2 regions of the Paenibacillus spongiae genome follow, and region 1 is predicted to be linked to the other one. Evidence: riboswitches for the same ligand, from Rfam matches in the RefSeq annotation. Region 1 holds a riboswitch; the other holds the start of a gene.
The links. Region 1 has a riboswitch for cobalamin ahead of L1F29_RS12570 (ABC transporter substrate-binding protein). Riboswitches for the same ligand answer to the same signal wherever they lie in the genome.
Positions count from the first base shown of each region.

Region 2: it holds a riboswitch for cobalamin, as region 1 does, so the genes downstream of both, metE (5-methyltetrahydropteroyltriglutamate--homocysteine S-methyltransferase) here and L1F29_RS12570 (ABC transporter substrate-binding protein) in region 1, are expected to answer to the same signal.

Region 1 covers NZ_CP091430.1:2,699,414-2,707,209, forward strand. The annotation lists gene L1F29_RS12555 (sulfite exporter TauE/SafE family protein) at 1-517, shown strand, start outside; gene L1F29_RS12560 (PAS domain-containing sensor histidine kinase) at 623-2,125, shown strand; gene L1F29_RS12565 (FixH family protein) at 2,122-2,556, opposite strand; cobalamin riboswitch at 2,825-3,079, shown strand; gene L1F29_RS12570 (ABC transporter substrate-binding protein) at 3,414-4,445, shown strand; gene L1F29_RS12575 (FecCD family ABC transporter permease) at 4,446-5,483, shown strand; gene L1F29_RS12580 (ABC transporter ATP-binding protein) at 5,480-6,283, shown strand; gene cobT (nicotinate-nucleotide--dimethylbenzimidazole phosphoribosyltransferase) at 6,291-7,346, shown strand; gene cobU (bifunctional adenosylcobinamide kinase/adenosylcobinamide-phosphate guanylyltransferase) at 7,503-7,796, shown strand, end outside.
Region 2 covers NZ_CP091430.1:1,732,583-1,740,378, forward strand. The annotation lists gene L1F29_RS07965 (HesB/IscA family protein) at 409-771, shown strand; cobalamin riboswitch at 1,434-1,631, shown strand; gene metE (5-methyltetrahydropteroyltriglutamate--homocysteine S-methyltransferase) at 1,784-4,069, shown strand; gene L1F29_RS07975 (aldo/keto reductase) at 4,286-5,230, opposite strand; gene L1F29_RS07980 (response regulator transcription factor) at 5,472-6,167, shown strand; gene L1F29_RS07985 (sensor histidine kinase) at 6,185-7,303, shown strand; gene L1F29_RS07990 (ABC transporter ATP-binding protein) at 7,468-7,796, shown strand, end outside.

The DNA of each region.
Region 1 (7,796 bases):
CATTCTGGGCGCAGCGATGGGGACGGTCGGCTCGTTCGTGAATCTTGCAGGCAAGCTTGCCGGCTTGCAAGGACTTGCATCGATCATTGGCGGCCTGTTTCTGCTGTTCTGGCTGTGGCGGAGGTTTCAACTGCCGTTCATGCAGGCTTGGACATCATTTCTGCATCGGAATCTTCTTCGCGGACGCGAATCAACGTCCGGCAAAGAATGGCTGCACGTGCTTGCAACGGGAGTATCGTTCGGCTTCCTGCCGTGCGGACTCACCTATGCGATGCAAATGAACGCTGCCGCGGCGGGTTCTGCATGGGGAGGCGCAGGCGTAATGGCATTATTCGGCATGGCGACATTCCCGGCGCTTGCATTCGTCGGATTGCTTGCAGGCCAGGCGGGCAGGAGCTGGAGGCGGATTATGGGGAAAGCGGGTACGGTAACGGCAGCGCTTGTCGGAGTATTAGCCATCATGCGGGGGCTTGCTTCAGCAGGATTTATCCCAAGTATTTCTCCTTGGTTATGGTGAATTTGAACCATTCAATAAAATGGTGCTTCAGGACAGGAAGGATTTTGCCAGATCATAGCGAATTCTCAGGTGAATCGTTCCTTTCATAATAGCGGAGGATGAGCCATGAGAAGTCGAGTCACCTATTTGAACAATAAACGTGTCGAAAATTTAAAAAGCACCATGCTGTTTAATCCGCACTGTCTACTCACCGAGAATATCAAAGGACTTCTGGAGAATTACTTAACCGGCGTCTATTTGGTTCAAGAAAACCGGATTATCTATGTAAATCCCCGCCTTACCGAAATGTTCGGTTATACCCAATCGGAAATGTTGAGGATGGAGCCTATGGCATTCGTCCATCCGGAAGACCGGCAGCGGATGATCGAGGAAACGAACAGCAGGCTCAGAGGCGAAGAGAAGACGGCGAATTATTGGATGAGAGGGCTCAGGAAGGATGGCAGCTGCTTCAATTATGAGACACATGCGTCGCTTATTACATATGGGGGTAAGCCTGCCTTAATGGGGACTTTGCTCGATATGACCAGCCAGAAAACGGCCAGAGACCTGATGCAGGAACAGGATCTCCGTTATCAGAGGCTGATCAAATATTTGCCCGAGCCGATTATCGTTCACGACAAAGGGGCGATTATCTATACGAACAACGCCGGACTAAGGCTGCTCGGCGCCGATAACCAGGAGCAGGTTCTGAGACTGAAGATCACTCAGATTACGCACCCGGATTATCATGATTCTATGAGAGAACGTATGGATAAGGTGGTTCTCTCCGACGAGCCGCTGGATTTCGTCGAAACGCTGCTTCTCGGTTTGGACGGTCAAACCATCGAGGTCGAGGCATCGAGCATTCGCATACATAACTTTCTGGGCAGAAAAATCGTCGTCCAAACCGTATTCCGGGATATTCGCGACCGCAAACGGGCCGAGGAAGCGCTCATTAATTCCGAGAAGCTGTCCGTAGCCGGTCAGATGGCGGCGGGGATCGCGCACGAAATCCGGAATCCGCTGGCTTCCCTGAAAGGGTTTTCACAGCTGTTGAAAACCAAATTCGATAAACATCACGACTATTTGGACATTATGCTGACCGAGCTTGACCGGATCAACGGGATCGTTCAAGAGTTTATGGCTCTAGCCAAGCCTCAGGCCCATGAATTTTACGAAGATCACGATCTGGTCCAAATCATCCGCAGTGTCATGAGGCTGCTGGAGACGCAGGCCATTATGAACAATGTCCAGATCAAACTAAACATTGGAAGCGATTTAACGATAACGCGATGCGAAGGGAATCAAATCAAGCAGGTCTTCATTAATTTATTGAAGAATGCCATCGATGCCATGCCCGGGGGCGGAGACGTTGAAATCGACCTTCAGCCTCACCGTAACCAGACGGTAGCCATTACTATAAAGGATCACGGGGTTGGCATTCCCAAGGAGCAGCTTGAGAAGCTGGGCGGTCCCTTCTATACGACGAAGAGCAGCGGTACCGGTCTTGGCCTGATGATCTGCAACCGGATTGTCGAGGCCCATCATGGTACGATATCGTTCGCAAGCGAGCTGGAATCCGGTACAACCGTAACCGTCGTGCTTCCTGTCACAGAAAAGTCGATTTAAGCGCCGGCCTTTAGTTTGCGGTTAAACATAACGGTTCTTTCGCCATTATCGGCTTCAACGGCGGCATCCCATATCCCAGCCATTAGCGGCACCGCATCTCCGTTATATACACCGGGTGCAATCTCCTTCAGCTCGAAGCTAACAACTCCGCATACCATATTCGACATGGATAAGCGAACATGGAGTTTATAGCTGCTTGCAGGCATTCCGTCCGGTTTCGATAGCTTGACAGTAAAATCGTTGCTCTGAAGCCGCTTGACCGGATAGGTTCCTAGCGTCATCTCAGCCTTCAAGCCGTCAACAGTCTGCAGGATGGTCGCGGGCGGAGCTTCTGCCGCCCATCCGGCTTGTGTCCGAATAGCCGCTGCAATTGCGATGACGGCTATAAGGGCTGCGATCCATAATCCGATTTTCTTGTTCAACGCATTCATTAACGTCGCTCCTTTTGCAAAATTCCGATTCGGAATCAGAAGCAGCCCTCCTTAATGAGAAGGGCGTTACCTTACCTATGAAGTATGCAAACAATCGCTTTTCAAGACCCTTTGCATGGCGTTTTGTTTAAATATCGAAAAGATAATTTTCGCGATACGCTGCTTCTATATCCTGAAGGAAGATACCCGGTCGGCTGCCTATGACGTTGTCTGCTGCTTCTTATTGGTAGACAACCCGAGCAGGGGGATGATATAGTAACAGATGCACAATTGCATACTCGTTTCAGGTGCCGGCTTCGTTTGTTTGTCGTTTTGGGAGAACGGAGTTTTCGGCTTAAAAGGGAAGACCGGTGAAAAACCGGCACGGACCCGCCACTGTGAGGAGCGTCAAGGGGAGGCAGCTTTCATGCCAGCCATCCCGTTGACAACGCACCAGCTTAAGTCACTGAATGGCTATCATTCGGGAAGACGTTGGCTGCGCATGCTCTATAGTCAGGAGACCTGCCTGTGACGTTAGAACGCGCTACCTACGTGGTATAGGAGGTGTTGGAATGGCTGTGATACGATTTTGGGGACGAATACCGCCCGCGAGGCGTAAGTCCATACAGCCGCAGTTCTTCGGAACGTAGAGCATTTCCGGCACGTTATGCCAGGAGATGCTTTTTTTGTTGTCCATATTGGATAGCTGGCAGCACGGCTTCGTTTATGATTTTTGCTCTCGGGGCTAGTTTTGCTGCGAAGTAATTTCAATGAAGTATAGTTCCACAAAACGAAACCTATGCTTCCGAAGCAAGTTTTGTTATGAAGTAATTTCAACGAAGTATAGTTCCACAAAACTTTTAAGGAGTGCTTGACCAATGAAACAGAGACAAAGATTTACGTGGTTCAAAATGGGGATGATGGTCCTGCTGACTGCGATGCTGCTCTTGACGGCAGCCTGCGGCAGCAAAGCGGGGGAGACGAACGATACTGCAGGCAGCGGAAACGCGGTTAATACACCGGCAAATACGAACAAAGCAGATGATCCCGCAACAAGCGGCAATGCGGGCAGTTCGTCCGCCGCAACTGTATATCCTTTGACCGTGAAGGATGCGACCAATGTAGAGATAACCTTTAATGCCGCTCCGCAGAAGGTCGTAACGCTGGTTCCGAGCGAGACTGAAATTATGTATGCCATCGGCGCAGGCGATCAAGTGGTAGGCGTGGACGATTATTCCAACTATCCGGCGGAAGCGGCGGAGAAGACGAAGATCGGCGGCATGGAAGCGAACATCGAGGCCATCGTAGGCTTGAAGCCGGATCTTGTGCTGGCATCTTCAGGGATGAACCAAGCCACCATCGACAAGCTGAGAGAATTGAAGCTGAATGTCTACGCATCCGATCCGAAGACATATGACGCTGTTATCGAGAAGATTAATCAAGTCGGCATCATTATGGATCAGAAGGCGGAAGCAGAAGAAGTGACGAAGCATATGCAGGATGTTAGACAGCAGGTGCAGGATACCGTGAAAGACGCGGCGAAGCCGAATGTGTATTTGGAATTCTCGCCGGGCTGGACGGTCGGAGCAGGAGAGTTTCTGGATGAGCTGATTGCCACCGCAGGCGGGATCAATATTGCGGATCAGAAGGGCTGGTACGAGATCGATCCGGAGCAGGTGATTAAGTCCAATCCTGAAGTCATCATCTATGCTTCTATGCCCGTGAAGGAAGGCGAAGTGAATCCGATTCTGGATCTCATTCAGAAGCGGCCGGGCTGGGATTCGATTAATGCCCTTAAGAACAAGCAGGTTCACGAAGTGGATTCAGATCCGCTTGTACGTGTAGGACCTCGCCTTGCAGATGGTCTGCAGGATGTAGCGAAGAAAATTCATCCGGATCTATTCAAATAGATGCGTCTCAAACTATACGTCTACGGAGGAGCAGCCATGCTCCTCCTTGCCGCATCTATCGTCATTAGTTTGTCCATCGGTTCCGCCGCTTTGCCGCTCGGAGAGGTGTGGGGGATTCTTCTGGATCAGCTGCCGTGGGCCGGTAATGGAGATGCGAAATGGGATGAAAGCTCCGTAGCGATCGTTACACAGGTGAGGCTGTCCCGCATTCTGCTGGCGGTACTCGTCGGCGCCTGCTTGTCTCTGGCGGGTGCCGGATTTCAAGGGGTGCTGCGCAATCCGCTTGCCGATCCGTTCACGCTTGGCGTTGCGTCGGGATGCTCCGTTGGCGCGGCTTTTCTCATTCTGTTCGGTTATCAAACCATCTTGGGTATATGGAGCATTCCGATCGTCGCATTCGCTACCGGAATGGTTACCCTCGTCATTGTGTTTACGCTTGCCCGCGCGCGAGGGGAGATGAATGTGGAGACGCTCATTCTGTCGGGCGTCATCGTGCAGGCTTTTCTCGGCGCCTTCGTTTCCTTCATGGTCTCCTTGTCATCCGGCGTCGTGAATGAAATTATGTTCTGGCTGATGGGGAGCATAAGCGGCCGGGGCTGGGAGCATGTAAAGGTTGTACTTCCGTTTCTCTTCGTCGGAATACCGATTTTGATCCGTTACGCTCAACCGCTTAACCTGTTTATTTTCGGCGAACGTCATGCGTCGCATCTGGGCATTCATGTGGAGCGTACGAAGCTGATTGTCCTTCTAACCTCGACTCTTCTAACGGCAGTTGCCGTATCCATGACCGGCGTTGTCGGATTCGTCGGACTCGTCGTCCCCCATCTTGTCCGGCTGCTTGTGGGGCCTGATTACCGCTTGATCATTCCTCTCTCGGCTATAGGCGGGAGTATATACCTGGTCTGGGCGGATACATTGGCTAGAACGGCTTTGAGTCCGAAGGAAATACCGTTAGGCGTCGTAACTGCCTTAATCGGAGCGCCGTTCTTCGCTTATCTCTTATACCGGAGGAAGATGAAGCAAGGAGGGTCGATATGATAGAAGCTCGCAATGCGGCAAGAACGATTGACGGCAGTGTCATCCTGGATTCGTTGACCTTCACGATGGAACAGGGCGGGATGTATGGAATCATCGGGCCGAACGGCGCCGGCAAATCGACGCTTCTTCGTCTCATGTCCGGCGTGGATTCCCCAACGTACGGCGAGCTGCTCCTGGAAGGAAAAGCAGCATCGGCATATGGCCGCAAGGAGCTGGCGAAGTGGGTCGCGGTTCTGCAGCAGGGCGGTCTGGACCCGGCGAACTTTACGGTACGCGAGGTGCTGGCATTCGGGCGATACCCGTTTCAGAACTGGCTGGGCGAAGAGAAGCGGGACCCAGAGCCGCTGATTAACCGGGCGCTTGCGCTGATGGGGCTTACCCATCTGGCGGAGCGTAAGATCGACCGCCTCAGCGGCGGCGAGAGGCAGCGCGTCGCGCTGGCCAAGGTTATGGTACAGGAGCCGAGATTGCTTCTGCTCGACGAGCCGACAACCTATCTGGATATCGGGTATCAGGTTGGCTTGCTCGATACAGTCAAGCGCTGGCAGCAGGATGAGCGGATTACGGTTGTCGCGGTTCTGCATGATTTGAATTTGGCCGCACATTATTGCGACAAGCTGCTTGTTCTGCATGAAGGGCGCTTAGTCGCATTCGGAGCCCCATCGGAAATTATCGAGACCGGCTTGATTGACCGCGTATACGGGACGAAAGCAGTCGTTGTCCCCCATCCGGTCACAGGTGTGCCGCAGCTGCTTCTGCAGCCGTCGGCAGACAGCAGCATCGTACAAACGAGAGGATGATGTAATAATGAACGATCGGAAGCTGATGACAACAATAGAGAGCATTCGTATGCCTGACCGTGAGGCCATGGATGCCGCGGAACGCCATTTGAACAGTCTGACCAAGCCGCCGGGCAGCTTGGGGAAGCTGGAGGCCATCGCTCGCCAGACTGCGGGGATTACCGGAGAGCTGGTACCGGATCTGTCAGCCCGCGCGGTTATCGTCATGGCAGGCGACCATGGCGTATGCGAGGAGGGGGTAAGCGCCTTCCCATCCGAGGTTACGCCGCAGATGGTTCATAATTTTCTGGCGGGAGGCGCTGCCGTCAACGTGCTTGCCAGGCAGGCGAATGCAGGCGTATTCTGCGTAGATGTCGGCGTAAATGCCGAACTGGCGCATCCGAAGCTGATAAGCCGTAAAGTAAGGTTCGGTACCGCAAACATGACGCGCGAGCCTGCGATGAAGCGGGAGGAAGCGGTAGCTGCCATTACGGCGGGGATTGAGACGGTGGAGCAGCTCTACAGCGAGGGCTACCGCATGTTTGCTACCGGAGAGATGGGCATTGGAAACACGACCGCAAGCGCAGCTCTGTGTACCGTATTGGCCGACATGCCGATCGAGGAGGCCGTCGGACTCGGTACCGGTATCGACGAAGGACGCCGTCAGCATAAAATCCAAGTTGTGGAGCGGGCGCTCGCCGTGAACCGGCCCGATGCAGCCGATGCCATCGATACGCTCGCCAAAGTAGGCGGACTGGAGATAGCCGGTCTCGCAGGCGTTCTGATCGGTGCGGCATCGCTTTCCTGTCCGGTTATCGTGGACGGATTTATTTCGACTGCCGCCGCTCTTATCGCTTCGAAGATCGCCCCTCAATCGGTGCCATATATGCTTGGCTCGCATTTGTCGCATGAACAGGGTCATAGACAGCTGCTGCAAGCAGTCGGACTATCGCCGATTATTCATATGGACATGCGTCTTGGCGAGGGTACGGGCGCTGTACTTTGCTTTCACTTCGTTGACGCCGCGCTGCTTATCATGCAGGAGATGGCGACATTTGAAAGTGCAGGCGTCTCGCAGGCGTAGGATGAAGCAAATGGTTGGGGTAGCAGGACAAACCGGATGATACCTGCCGTTAAGCAGCTTCAGCTGCGATTGAAAGAGACAATGCGACAGAATATGCTTGGCTCAAAACGCATTATCGGCAGCAAAGCATTCACTAATCGTTGAGGAGGATCATGAATGGCGGTTTTTATTACGGGCGGGGCCCGCAGCGGCAAGAGCGACTTTGCCGAACGGTACGCGAAGCAGCTGTCCGACAGCGGTGTATATCTCGCCACTTCTGAAATCAGAGATGACGAGATGGCAGAGCGGATCGACAGGCACCGGCAAGCCCGCCAATCCGCCGCATTCCCATGGCGGACGATTGAAGAGCCTTATGATCTTGCCGGCAGATTGCGAGAACTTGGCGCGCAGGAAGGAGATGCAGCCGCTCAGTCTGCCGTACTCGTGGATTGTCTGACGCTCTGGTTGACC
Region 2 (7,796 bases), 970 kb from region 1:
GATAATGGGAATTGATGTTGCGCATGGCTGAATAAGGCTGCACTTCTAACGTGTTGCATGAGCAGCCGCAATCGTCGGGTATGCGATGGAAATCCTGTGTCACGGGGGATGGGTATGATAAAGGAAGGCAAGTAGGCTGAAACTTTGTGAAAAAAAGAACTTTCTGACCCCGAGCGGATACAAATCACAATAACTGTCCTTATTATAATCTTCTCTCTGCGGTGCGGCAACAAGAAAAGTCTGATGAAGGAGCACAGGCGGAATTGAGCATGATAATGGACGGACATCCGTCTCTTGAGGCAATTGTCGATTAGGAGTATACTAGGGGTATTAGCGCACTTCCGGCAGGGGCTGTCTCATTGAAGAGAGCCCTGAAGGCGGAAGCGGCGAAAACGGGAGGGAATGCACATGATCACAGTTACCGATTTAGCGAACGAGAAAATACTAGAGATGCTGGAGGCCGAAGGTACGCCGAATATGTTTCTTCGCGTCAGCGTGAAGGAAGGCGGCTGCAGCGGATTTTCATACGGAATGGGTTTTGACGACGAGCGTAATGCCGACGATCAATTCATGGAAATTAACGGGCTTACCGTTGCGGTAGACAACGAAAGCCTCAAATATTTGAACGGACTTGAGATCGACTTCAAGGAATCCGCCATGGGTGGCGGCTTTACGATGCATAATCCGAATGCTTCCGTAACATGCGGCTGCGGTTCTTCGTTCCGTACAGCTACGGCTGCGGGCAAACCGGCTGCCGAAGGCGAATGCTGATCCATTAGAGGGACTTCGTGCCCCGCGTATAGATGCAAGCCCCGAGCGAAGCCATTACAGCTATCGTTCGGGGCTTTTTTGCGTGTTGTCAGAGCTTCCGTTCAATCGTATGAAGCCGTCCACCTGGACCAGTTCCAGTATGCAGGTCGGTCCAAGACATCCGTACAGCTAAATAAGTTCAATTATTTGAACACAGCTAACCGTATGGGCAGAATGGTCTTTCAATGGTCTTACGATCACTGCCGGTACCGTCCATGAATGCAAAATTTTCTTAGTTCGATCGATGTAGCTGAGAAAGTATTGTACAGCATGCAACATTATCCTCGTCATACAGCCTCAATGACTATATTGTTGTACTTTATACAGCATTGGGGATGCGAAATCATCGGTTAACCGCTCTGCAGGGGAGAATTATTGCAGATTTTACAACAATCATCAATTCATCAGCGTTTTACCCGTCCAATGTTGTATAACATACATGAATACGCAGCCATAACGGTTTCCTGCCAACGAACCGCTGCCGCTTTCCATAATCAATCTTCAAGCACTGTGTCGCTATTCCTTACTTTGATTCAACCTATATAATTAAGCGATTTTTAAAATAGTGTTGTATTAATATTAATCATTATGTATACTTATGCAGTGATGTGAACCATCGCTCAATAAAATAATTTGGAACAGGTGCTCCGGGAACTTTCCCCGGCGCTTAATAGGGAAGTCCGGTGAGATGCCGGCGCGGTCCCGCCACTGTAACAGAGGAGTCTGCAGCCTAGAGCCACTGATTGAGCTTTCAATTGGGAAGGCGGCTGCGCGGACGTTGATTCTGAAGCCAGGAGACCTGCCTGTTCTTGAAAGCACTGCTGTACCTACGGGAGATAGGGAGGTGTTAAAGATGGCAGCCGCCGTTGTACGTAAACGAGAGGCATCTTTTCCCTTGTCTTCATAAGGGGAAGGATGTCTTTTTTGCATGAATGTATGAATAACAGACCTAATTTATGGAGGCGAATCTTACATGGTGAGAAGCAGCAGTTTGGGATACCCGCGGATCGGAGCGGACCGGGAATGGAAGAAGGCGCTTGAAACGTTCTGGTCGGGCAAGCTGGAGGAGGCTGAGTTCACGGCACGGCTTCAAGAAATCCGGCTAAGCCACTTGAAGAAGCAGCAGCTGAAAGGGATCGATTGGATTCCCGTCAACGATTTCAGCTTCTATGATCATATGTTGGATACGGCAGCGATGTTCGGGATTGTTCCGAAGCGCTTCGCCTACGAAGGAGGACGCGTGCCGCTGTCCGTCTATTATGCCATGGCCAGGGGAACGCAAGGGGCTGCTGCTTGCGAGATGACGAAGTGGTTCAATACGAATTACCACTATATCGTGCCGGAACTAAGCGATGCGGCACCGGCTCTAACGGAGAATCGTCCGCTCGCCGCTTACAAGGAAGCGAAGGAGGCGCTCGGCATCGAAGGGAAGCCGGTACTGGTCGGCCTGCTCACATTCCTGAAGCTGTCCAAAGGCTATGACGCCGCCGGCATCGACGCTTGGATCGAGCGTCTGCTCCCGCTGTATGTACAAGTTGTGCAGGAGCTGGAGCGGGAAGGTGTGCAATGGGTGCAGATCGACGAGCCGATTCTCGTCACGTCCGTGTCGGATCAGGATATCATCCGTTTGAAGACGATCTACGAAAAGCTTGCCGAAGGAGCGCCGAAGCTGAAGATTATGCTTCAAACGTATTTCGAAGCGGTCGACAGCTACGAGGAGATCGTGAAGCTGCCGGTCGACGGTATCGGTCTGGATTTCGTCCACGGCGGGAACGGGAATCTGGCTGCGCTGACAAAGCATGGGTTTCCCGCGGGCAAGCTGTTGGGCGCCGGCGTAATCGACGGGCGCGGCATCTGGCGCGCCGACCTGGAGCAGAAGCTGGATCTGATGGGTCAGCTTGCGGATAAAGTGGGATATGACCGGATTATCGTGCAATCATCCTGCAGCCTGCTGCATGTGCCGGTAACCGCCGAGAGGGAGACGCAGCTTGCCCCCGAGCTGCGCAATGCGCTCGCCTTCGCCGACGAGAAGCTGGATGAAATCGTGCTTCTTGCGGGTGCAGCAGCAAGCGGCGCTTCCGCCGCGGCAGCGTTTGCCGGGCAGAAGGAGGCGCTAAGGAAGCTCCAGCAATCGCCTGCGCGCAGCCGGGAAGACGTGCAGCAGGCGGTATCGCTCATGGCGGCTCAATCTGCAGCACGCGCTAGCAGCTTTAAGGAACGCCACAGCATTCAGCTGCAGAAGTGGCAGCTTCCTTTATTGCCGACGACGACGATCGGGAGCTTCCCGCAATCGGCAGAGGTACGCCAGGCGCGTCAAAATTGGCGCAAGGGCGACTGGAGCGCCGAACGCTACAGCGACTATATCAAGGAGCAGATCGGGATCTGGATCGAGCTGCAGGCAGAAATCGGCCTTGACGTGCTGGTGCACGGAGAGTTCGAGCGTACGGACATGGTCGAATATTTTGGAGAGAAGCTGGCCGGCTTCGCCTTTACCCGGAACGGCTGGGTTCAATCCTATGGTTCCCGCTGCGTGAAGCCTCCTATTATATATGGCGACGTCGCCTTTACTAGTCCGATGACGGTTGAAGAGACGGTCTATGCGCAATCGCTGACGGACAAACCGGTCAAGGGCATGCTGACCGGTCCGATCACGATTCTGAACTGGTCGTTCGTCCGTGAGGACATAACACGCGAGCAGGTTGCCTATCAGATCGCCTATGCGCTTCGGCTGGAGGTGGAGGCGCTGGAGAAGGCGGGCATCGGCATGATTCAAGTCGACGAGCCTGCCCTGCGCGAAGGCTTGCCTCTCAAGGAAGAAGAGCATGAATCCTACCTGGATTGGGCGGTTAAAGCATTCAAGCTGGCGACCTGCACCGTAGCGGATTCGACGCAGATCCACACCCATATGTGCTACTGCGAATTCCACGATATGATTGACGCCATCAAGGAGCTGGACGCGGATGTCATCTCGATCGAGACGTCGCGAAGCCATGGCGAGATGATTCACAGCTTCGAGGAGAATACCTACGATCTGGGGATTGGGCTCGGCGTTTATGATATTCATAGTCCGCGTGTTCCGCCGGTCGAGGAAATGTCCGACATGATCGATCGCGCGCTCCAGGTGTTGAATCCCGCCTTGTTCTGGATTAACCCGGACTGCGGGTTGAAGACGCGCGGACGCGAGGAAACCGAGACCTCCTTGCGGCACATGGTAGAAGCGACCCGCCTTGCCCGGGCCAAATATTCGATTGCCGATTAATTCAGGTAAGGATCGATTTAGAAAGCCTATTTAGATCGCGCAATCATACACTGAAAGAGGCTGAACAGGTAATACAAACCTGTCCAGCCTCTTTGCGTTAGGGGTTGTGGTCGACCGCCCCCCGACATGCAACGAAAACACCGCGCAGGGAACTGCGCGCGGTGCGAAGGATAAAAACACGTTGGGCTTTGCAGCAACCATCCCAGTTATTGGCGGTTATTCCGCAGCAATGGCGCGAATTTCGGCCAGGGTGACTTCGTCGAGCGAGACGTCGGCTGCGGGGAGCACGCCCGTAATATGGCTTGGCTTCCGAACGCCGACTATCGCGCTCGCCAGCGCCGGATGCGCAAGCACATAAGCAACCGCCAGCTGCGGCATGGTCAGGCCGTGACGCGCCGCAATTTGCTTCAGCTTCTCGACTTTATCGACGTTCTTGCGCAGGCCTTCCCCGGTATGCGCTTTATTCCGTGAACGCCAATCGTCCTCGGTGAATTTCGTGTCATAGGTATAATTGCCCGAGAGCAGCCCCGATGTGAGCGGGCTGTATGCGACGACGCCAATCCCGTTCTTGAGACAGAACGGCAGCACCTGCTCTTCGATGGCCGGCCTCAGAATCGAATAAGGGGGTTGAAGGGAGTCTACATGCCGGACAGTAAGCGATTTCTCAAGCTGCTCGACATTGTAATTGCTGACGCCGACATATCTGACTTTCCCGTCCTGTACGAGCTTGTCCATGGCGCGCATAGTCTCTTCCGCGGGTGCGTCTTCGGCCGGCCAGTGCATTTGGTACAAGTCGATATAGTCGGTTCCGAGCCGGCGGAGGGAAGCCTCCGCTTCACGTATGACGGAGTCATAGGTCCCGCTTCGGGAAATCGCTTTCGATTCGTCCCAGACGAGCCCGCATTTGGTCGCCAAAATGACGTTATGGCGATCGCCGCCAAGCGCCTTGCCGATCATCGCTTCCGAATGGCCCAGTCCGTAGACAGCCGCCGTATCATAGAAGGTAACTCCGGCATCCAGCGCCGCGCGCACGCTTTCGAAGGACTGATCGTCGTCCTGCTCTCCCCATGCGCTTGCCCATCCGCTTCCGCCAATCGCCCAAGAGCCGAAGCCAATTACAGATATTTCGGGACCGTTCTTGCCAAGCTTGCGGTACTTCATGCCAACATCTCTCCTTCATATTGGAATGTCACTCTCATTATAGTGAACCGCAGGAGGGAAATGAAGGACTGAAATGAAGGTTATCAACTATCCAGAAGCGATTCGCCGTCCTTCGGGCATTGCGATTCAAAAATTAATTCGGGTACAATAGAACCCGAAGCGAAGGAAGTTTAGCCGCATGTCAGGAATGAATAATAGCGTAATTGTATAGAAGTTAAGTTGGAAAATAGGTGGTTGAACGATGTATCGGATCATGATTGTTGAAGATGATGACAAAATCGGCTTGCTGCTTAAGCAGTCGCTGGATAAATACGGCTTCGAAGCCGTTCGGGCGATCCGCCTTCATGACTTGAAGAAGGAGGCCGTGGAGGTTAAACCCCATCTCATCCTGCTGGACATCCACCTGCCCCATTTTGACGGTTATTACTGGTGCCGGCAGTTCCGGACCGTTACAAGCGCGCCGATTCTGTTCGTCTCCGCGCGTTCCGGCGAGATGGATCAGGTGATGGCGATTGAGAACGGAGGAGACGATTATATTACGAAGCCGATTCCGCTCGATCTGCTGGTTGCCAAAATCAAGGGGCTCCTCCGCCGGGCGTACGGCGAGTATGCCGCCGGGCACAATACGGGCGCGCTGCTTGAAGCGGACGGGCTTAAGCTGGATCTTAGCCGAAGCGAGCTGGATCGTCAGGGCGTTACCGTCGCCCTGACCAAGAATGAATGCCTGCTGGCTGAATGCTTGATCGGCCATGCGGGACGAATCGTGACGCGCGAGCAGCTGCTGGAGACGTTGTGGGACGACGTTCAGTTTGTCGACGACAACACGCTGACGGTCAATGTCACGAGGCTCCGCAAGAAGCTGGAGGAGCTCGGCCTTCCGGGTAGTATCGAGACCGTCCGCGGTCAAGGATATAAATTCGTTACGGGCGAAGGATAAGATTGGGAGGCGTTTGAATGAATCATGACAACAACAAAACGGACGCCGCTCCGGGCACGGATAAACCGGAAACAGCGGTCAGACCGCTTCGCTATATCCAAGACAGTCTCAGCTATATCGCGGCCTTCACGGCCGCGCTGCTATTATCGGATACAGCTCTTATTCTCGGCGCGCTGCGCAACCCGGGAGACGTTGAGCCGGCAACGGCCGTATATGCGGGCGTGCTGGCTTTCTTCTGTTTATCCCTGTGGCTCGCATATGACTATTTGCGACAGCGCGCCTATTACCGCCAGTTAGAAGAAGCCAAGCGGCAGGCGTCCTTGCTGGATGCGGCCCTGCGTGTCAGGTCTGGGGTTACGACGGATCAGATCGCCGTTCAGCGGCTGCTCCGGACTCAGTATGAAGCCTATATGGAGCAGCTGGGCGTTTACCGGCGCCAACAGGAGATGCACAATCACTTTATCCATCAATGGGTTCATCAGATGAAGACCCCCGTCGCCGTTATTGATTTGATCGTGCAGCAGGCCGGTCAGATGGAGGGCGCGGGCGATACGCAGACCGGACTGGGCAGTATACGTGAAGAGACGGAGCGGCTCACCCGGGGACTCGATATGATGCTCAGCACGGCGCGGCTGGATAAATTCGAGATGGATGTGCATATTCGCCGCGTTTCGCTGCACGAACTGGTTCGACAGGTCACGAATACGTATAAGAGACTCTGCATCAAGCATTCTATCTTTCCGCAAATTATTGGAGAGGCGGATGTGGAGACAGACGAGAAGTGGATCGCCTTCGTCGTACATCAGCTGGTCGGCAATGCGGTGAAGTACAGTAAGCTTAAGCCCGGCACGAAGAAACTGCTGCTGCAAATCGACCGGACAGATGACGGCGGCGTCTCGCTGCGCGTAACCGATGAAGGAATCGGCATCGCGGCGCACGAGCTGCCCCGGATCTTCGATCCGTTCTATACCGGCCATAACGGCAGGCTTGTCGAGGAATCGACCGGTATGGGCCTCTATTTGGCCAAGCAGGTTTGCGCGAAGCTCGGGCATCGGCTGTCGGTAACGTCGGTTCCCGGCAGCGGTACGACGTTCACGGTTTCTTTTCAGATGCAAGTTCTGCACAAGTTTCAATAATTCTTTCAAGCGGGACCGAAGTGTGACAGGATTGTAAGGTTCGTCATCGGCATTGAAAGGTAAATCGATGAGGTTCGGTGCTTCCTCCGGTTTATACTGAGTATCGTAAAGTTCTCGCTTACGATATCCGGATTACTTTTCATATAAACAATTAGGAGGAGCACATGAACGTACTTAGAACAGAAGCGCTGTGCAAAACGTACAGCAGCAAAGGCAATGTGACCCATAAGGCATTGATCGATATTCATCTGGAGGTTGAAGCCGGCGAATTCGTCGGCATTATGGGGCCTTCGGGAAGCGGGAAGACGACGCTGCTCAATCTGCTGGCCACGATCGACAAGCCGACCTCGGGCAAGATCGAGATCAACGGCACGCAGCCGTCCAGCTTGAAGGAGAAGCAGCTTGCGCTGTTCCGGCGCAGACAGCTTGGCTTCGTGTTTCAGGATTTTAATCTGCTCGATACGCTGTCGATAAAGGAGAATATCGTCCTTCC